One region of the Paenibacillus mesotrionivorans genome, then DNA from elsewhere that is predicted to be linked to it. Evidence: predicted binding sites of a transcription regulator. Region 1 holds the regulator's gene; the other holds the start of a gene.
What was found. The regulator Rex, encoded in region 1, represses fermentation and respiration genes when NADH is low (regulators of the CRP and FNR family bind a similar motif). The targets are predictions, from matches to a motif close to TTGTGAAATATTTCACAA.

Region 1 (3,412 bases):
CTTGGTGAAGCTTCGCGGCAGCTGGACCGGCTGCTGAATGATTGGAAGGATGTCCAGGATGACCTGGGCATACAGACTCTGGTTACGGATTTGAACGGGGCCGGCAAGGATCTGGACAGGCACCGGGATACCCTTCACAGGTTTATGCATATGCCTGAGCAGGATGATGTGTATTGGCTGGAAGCGAGCAGCCAGTTCAAGAGTAAGTCCCTTCAATTGGTAAGTGTTCCTGCGGATGTAAGCGCCATTCTTCGACAGTTCTTTTTTGATGCAAAAGATAGTATAATATTGACATCTGCCACCTTGTCCGTGGACAAGAAATTTCATTATATCTGCGAACAGCTGGGGCTTATGGAGAATAGCCCGTCCGGCAAGGTCCGGACGGTCATTCTGCCATCCCCCTTTCAATACAGGGAGCAGGCGCTGGTAGCGGTGCCCCGCGATTTTCCCAATATTAAGGGCAGTGCCGCCGAAGCGTATTATATCGAGAAGCTTACGGAATCTCTGCGCGATGTGGCGGTGGCAACCAACGGAAGAATGCTTGTGCTGTTCACCTCGTACCGGATGCTGAAGGCGGTTCACCAGAGGCTGAAGGAAGAGCTGGCCTCAAGAGGGATTCAGGTGCTGGGGCAGGGGATGGACGGCGGCAACCGGAGTAAGCTGACGCGGATGTTCAAGGACAGTGCCGCAAGTGTCCTGCTGGGCACCAGCTCCTTCTGGGAGGGTGTGGACATTCCCGGAGATGCGTTAAGCTGCCTGGCTATTGTGAGATTGCCTTTTCAGCCGCCCAACCATCCTCTTGTGGAGGCCAAGTGCGAGCTTTATAAGGAAAAAGGACAGAACCCCTTTATCAAATATTCTGTGCCCCAGGCGGTTATCCGCTTCAAACAGGGCTTCGGCCGGCTGGTGCGGACCGCCACCGATAAAGGAACGGTTATTGTCTATGATACCCGGGTGATTGATACGGCATACGGCAAGCATTTTCTTTACTCCCTGCCCGGGCCGAAGATTGAGCATATGACAACTTCGCAATTGGTGCCGAGAATCATGGAATGGATGAGGAGTGAGGAAGGTTGAAGACGGAGAAGATTTCGGAGGCCGTCGTACGAAGGCTTCCGGTATATCTAAGGTTTCTTAACGAATTGAATATGAAGAATGTCCAGACTGTGTCCTCCCAGGACCTGGGCAACAAGTTGGACCTGAACCCGGCCCAAATCCGCAAGGATCTGGCGTATTTCGGGGAGTTCGGCAAGAAGGGGATCGGATACGATGTGAATTACCTCATCGAGAAGATCCGGCAGATTCTGAAGCTGAACCAAGACATTGCCGTTGCCCTGGTGGGAGCGGGAAACCTGGGACGGGCGCTGTGCAACTACAATGTCTATCTGAAGGACAATATGAAGATTACGGCCATCTTCGACGACAGTCCGGACAAGGTGGGCACCAGCATCAATAACCTGCAGGTGCATCCTATGAAGGAGCTGGTTGGGACGATTCGTGAGGAGGCCATCCGAATTGGCATTATCACGGTTCCGGCTTCGGAGGCCCAGTCGGTGGCGGATGAATTCGTGCGCGGCGGGGTAGAAGCGATCCTGAACTTTGCGCCGGTGATTATTAAGGTTCCGATGCACATCCGGGTGCATAATGCGGACTTTACGACGGATCTGCAAAGCCTGGCCTATTATTTGGACGAATAGCGGCATACAGAATATTATGTGGAAAGGGATGTCCCCATCAGGCGGGCATCCCTTTTTTTGATGTTTTTGTGGAGGTGGTTTTTGGCGATCGAACAGCGGGCGTTTCTCCTTGCAAAAGTGCATCTATTCTCCCCGGAACCCGACGTTTGCTGCATACCAAATGCAAAAGTGCACCTATTTCCTCCGCCCAGGCTTCATAATGCCCCCATGTGATGGAAATAACTGCATTTTTGCAGGAAAGACGATAAAACGAAGGTTTGTCTCTCCAATAAATGTACTTTTGCATTTCGGAAGAGAATGGGAGTAACGTTCTAACGTGTGCAACCCTCTAAAGCAAAGTTTGAACATGCAGTACGTTGGTGTAGTGTAAGCCTCAAAATAAAAAAAGGCCGCAATCATCGATTGCAGCCGGCTGTGGACCGCCCTGGGGCAGTCTCTTTCAAACCATCACTTACGCGTACTTCAATACAATGCCGTCCAGAATGTCGGCCACGTTCTCGCAGGCATCAGTAGTCAGCTCCAGCTGTTCATACATTTCCTTCAGCTTGAAGTCATGGTACGGATCCTTGGGATTGTGGAAAATATCCTTGATGCCTTGACGGAGCAGCTTGTCTCCTTCGTTCTCCATGCTGTTGATCTTCACGGTGAATTCGGCAATCTGCATGTACTTCTTCTTGGAAAGCAGCTTGATGGCGTCCAGTATGTATTGGCAGGCATTCACCAGCACAACCGAGAACTCCTTCATGTAATGATCCGTAGCCTGAATATTCAAATAATCAAACCGCGCGATGCATTCTTCAATGCCGTCGATCACGTCGTCCATCTTGGCAGCCAGAGCCAGAATGTCCTCCCGGTCGATGGGGGTAATAAACACCTTGTTCAGCCCGCGGAAAACGGAGTGGGTAATGGTGTCTCCCTTATGCTCCAAGTCGCGAAGCTCCTGCTGGTAGGCGGTAGGGGAGCCTTCGCTCATCATCGCCTGGCGGAATACGTGGGCAGCCTGAAGCGTATTCTCTGCGGATTGTGTCAGCAGTACGTAAAAATCCTCGTCCTGTTTCTTGCCGATTGCCATGTCCAAAGACCTCCAAGGCTTGCGGGCATTCAAGTGCCCGTTTATTCGAAAACTTCATGCATCCTTTGTTATGCATCCGTAACTCTTAAAATACCATATTCTCCGTCCCGTATGCAATGGATCTTTTCTTGATTTTCCCTTCCGGTCATTGTAGAGTGAAGAAAAGAGATTGCCTGCGGCACTTATAATTCTGCAGCAACAGGAAAGGGGCTTATCGGATGACCCGACTGGTTATTGAAAACGGTGTTTTTGTCACCGGCGACGCAGTGCGCCCGGTAGTGAAAGGATATATGGCGGTAGAGGGTGACCGGATAACGGAGCTTGAGGAGGGGGCCTATCCCGGCCAACCGGGTGAAAGCAATGTCCAGCGCCTGGACGCCCGCGGCAAGCTGTTTATGCCCGGCTGGGTGAATACCCATGGCCATGCGGCGATGGCTTATTTGCGCGGCTACGGGGATGATCTGGCCCTGCAGGTATGGCTCTCGGAGAAAATGTGGCCCAATGAAGCCAAATTTACTGCAGAGGACGTGCGGTGCGGGACCCTTCTGTCCATTGTCGAGATGATGAAGGGCGGCACCACGACCTTCGTGGATATGTATGACCATATGGATGAGGTGGCCAAGGCTGTAGAGGAATCCGGGAT
Region 2 (3,412 bases), on a different contig from region 1:
GATAATAAAATGAATCTGCACACAATAGGCGGCCAAGGCCAGCGTCAACAGAACGAGCGCGATCCACTGCATCCATTTGGACAGACCCAAGAGGGAGGAGACCGCTCCGGTCACCACCGCCGCACTCCAGAGGATAAGGGTAAGGCGTGCAGGCTTTTCATTATGTCCGTGGGACAGGAAGAACATGGGCAGCATTTTGTAGCTGAAGCCGGTGATCAGGAGCCCAAACCAGCCAAACAGTCCGAACCACAGGTGGGCTCCCAGCCATTGGTCATGGCTCATACCCAGGAAAGCGAAACGGAAGTTCAAGCCCATACCCAAGCCTGTTAGTCCGGTGAAAAAAAGGAAGGTTACTGCTGCCAACGCACTTAGGGTAATAGGGTTCCACATTTTGACCGTAATCAGGGTAGCAGCGATGTTCCATACGAACAGAATAATGCCGGTAAAAGCAATGGTGGCAAACAAAGCGATCAGGGCCACATTGCCCAGGAAAAAGCCTACCGTTAAACCGGAGAGCCCGGTGAGGAAAAAGGCGTAATGCCATTTTCCCAGCCTTTCGCTGTAAATACTGTGCTGGACGACGACGAATATCAGCTGATAAACCGCCCCCATGGCGATCATGGCGGCAAAGCCCAGCAGCATCAGGTGTGCGGCAGACCAGCCCTCCGGATTCCGCGGGGACAGCCCCGTCCAGCCGGCTCCGGTTGCGACGGATGCAATTTGGAACAGAAGAAACATGGCAATGCCGGTTAAGAGAAACCGCAGAGGGAGCCGGGACGGGCCGGCGGCGGACGGGTTGGATATCACAGGTCTTGCACCTCCTGATAAGCGGAATTATTGCTTGTGGATGGTAACAATGGCGCTGCCGTCAGGCTGGGGCTCGATCTCATGGGGGTAACCCAGGGTTTTGATTTCCTCCAGCAAAAAGGCCGGCACCCGGTCATTATGGATGGTGATGGTATCCCCGGGCCGTGCTTTTTCCAGGGCGTCCATGGTACGGATCATCGGCTTGGGCGGCTCCAATCCCCGGTTATCCAGATGGATGGAGCGGGGGGAACCCCCGGTTTCGTCAGGCAGACTGTCTGCCGACGCAGGACAGCCTTCGTGGGCCTCATCATGCCCGCCGGCTCCCGTTTCCGGAAGCTCATCCTGCTCACCCTCCAGCACAGCGGCATATTCCTTGCGGACAAAGGTAGTGATCCAATGCTCATGCCCGGCTCTGGAGGTGGTGGAGACATATCCCTTCAGCTTCATCAGCCCCAGGAGCGGCAACGGCTTCAGTGTGGCGTGGAGCACCAGCATATCCTGCTTGCCCAGCTCCTTGACAGTTTTCATAATGATGGCGAAAGGGTCGCGTTTATTCTGCAGCTCCTCCCGCACATCCAGCTCAACGCGGTTCAGCTGCGGGAGCTCCTCGGTTTTTTTGGACTTCCAGAAGAACATGGCCTTCAGCTCCCTTAGTTCAGCTTGGTAATGGCAACCCGGTAGGTCTCCGGGCCTTCCTCAACATATTCCCAAACGAAGTCTCCCGGACGTTCAGCCTGGAACTGGTAATAGAGCGGCCGCGGCTCATGGTCGTTGACCAACAGCATGACTTCTCCGGCATCCAAGCCGTCGAAGCATTCAAAAATAGCTTGGTGGCGGATACGCGGCGGGTAGTCAGGGGCGTTGATTATAGCGGCAAAAGAACTCATTGTGAAGTTCCTCCTATCGTTTGGTTGTTGAGGCCAGTATAAGCCGCGGGAGAGGGTGGCTTTGTGATGGGGGTCACAAAGGCGGAAAAACCCACTGCCCCGTTAACTTTTCCTTTTGGCCCAAAAAAGAACCCCTCCCCGCACAAATGGCGGAGAAGGGTCTTGTGTATTGCCCTAGGGTGTGTTTAGCTGCACACCTTAACCCCGGGCGGGGGATTGCCGGCATCAGTAGGGCTGCCACATCAGTTTGCGGGCGGCTGCCAGCCGTTCATTAACCTGCTTCCAGTTCACCACGTTCCACCAATCCTTGATGTAATCGGCCCGTTTATTCTGGTGCTTCAGGTAATAGGCATGCTCCCACACATCCAAGGCCAGAAGGGGGACCACATCCCACTGGGAAAGGTTCTGGTGCTTCTCCGCAGTGAGGATCTCCGTGCGCTGGCTGCGGGGACTCCATACCCAAATGGCCCAGCCGCCGCCCTCCACCTTATCCGCCGCTTCACTGAACTGCTTCTTGAAGGCCTCAAAGCTGCCGAAGTCGGCGCGGATTTGCTCGGCGGCCAGACCTGCCGGCGGACCTCCGGCACCGGGGGCCATAACGGTCCAGAACAGAGTGTGCAAATAATGGCCTGCCCCGTGAAAAGCCAGCTCCCGCTCCCAATGCTTCACCAAACTGAAATCCCCGGAGCGGCGGGCTTCAGCCAGCTTATTCTCGGCATTGTTCAGTCCGTCCACATAGGATTGATGATGCTTGTCGTGGTGAATCCGCATGGTAGCTTCGTCAATATAGGGCTCAAGGGCGTTGTAGGCATACGGAAGCGGAGGCAGGGTGTGTTTGCCGATGGGGACAGGAGCAGCTGCAGGTTCGGCCGGCTGTGATTGCGGGCGCTCGACGGACTGGGGGTCGGAGGCGGTCAAGGCTTCCGACCAGGTTGTGACCCTCTCGGCGTCCTGCCGGAAGGAGAAGGCCGGTGCTGTTTGCCCGGTATAAAATGACTCGGCAGAGCCGGTTAGCTGCTCCGGTGGCGTGGATTGGATAATGTGGCGGATCAGCTGACCCGCGGCCGGGTTGGCCTGAATGGCAGGGTGATACGCCTGCAGTGCCGACAACTGCCCGGTAAAGGTTTCAGTCTGTTCTTGGGCATACCGGTTAAGCTGGCTGATGGTCTCCTGTGCGTAGGGGATGCTGTTCCCCGGAGCATATAACAGCGCCTCCGCCCATTGGGCAGCGGCATATTCCGTCTGGCCCAGCACCGGCTCCCAGCTTCTCAGCCAACTGGCATATTCCGCTTCCAGTCCCGGCGCCAGCTCACGGATTCTCGCGGCATATTCCCGCTCCTTTATTTTGGTGAACCGGATGTCCTCCAGCAGGTAGAGAAAATTCAGATTGTCATCGCTCATGCTCCGCAGCCCTCCCATAATTATGGTTCCTCTTACCAGACTATGTATGGTCATGGTTGGCCTATACTCTCTAGCCGAAGCCTTTACGGGGGGTGGCAGATTGGATATACTTGAAAAAGAAACTGTGTTTCGTATGATGAAACTAGGTGCGGAGTAACAGGCTGTTTCATGTCTGGCTGCGGCTTGTGCATATAGGGGGAGAAGGGTTATGGAGGACAACAAGCTGACCGTCCGCGCAGTGGAGCGGGCGTTGGATATATTGCTTTGTTTTACAGATACGCCGGAGCTCAGTCTAACGGAGATTGCCGCCAGAGCGG

Region 2: the regulator Rex is predicted to act here: its motif matches at 1,756-1,773, upstream of ACI1P1_RS08200 (DUF2249 domain-containing protein).

Annotation. Positions count from the first base shown of each region.
Region 1 is NZ_JBJURJ010000001.1:269,236-272,647, reverse strand. Features, by position in the region: gene dinG (ATP-dependent DNA helicase DinG) at 1-1,077, shown strand, start outside; gene ACI1P1_RS01255 (redox-sensing transcriptional repressor Rex) at 1,074-1,697, shown strand; gene ACI1P1_RS01250 (DUF47 domain-containing protein) at 2,149-2,769, opposite strand; gene ACI1P1_RS01245 (amidohydrolase) at 2,988-3,412, shown strand, end outside.
Region 2 is NZ_JBJURJ010000004.1:368,339-371,750, forward strand. Features, by position in the region: gene ACI1P1_RS08190 (hypothetical protein) at 1-807, opposite strand, end outside; gene ACI1P1_RS08195 (DUF2249 domain-containing protein) at 835-1,443, opposite strand; gene ACI1P1_RS08200 (DUF2249 domain-containing protein) at 1,458-1,694, opposite strand; gene ACI1P1_RS08205 (superoxide dismutase) at 1,920-3,095, opposite strand; gene ACI1P1_RS08210 (IclR family transcriptional regulator) at 3,304-3,412, shown strand, end outside.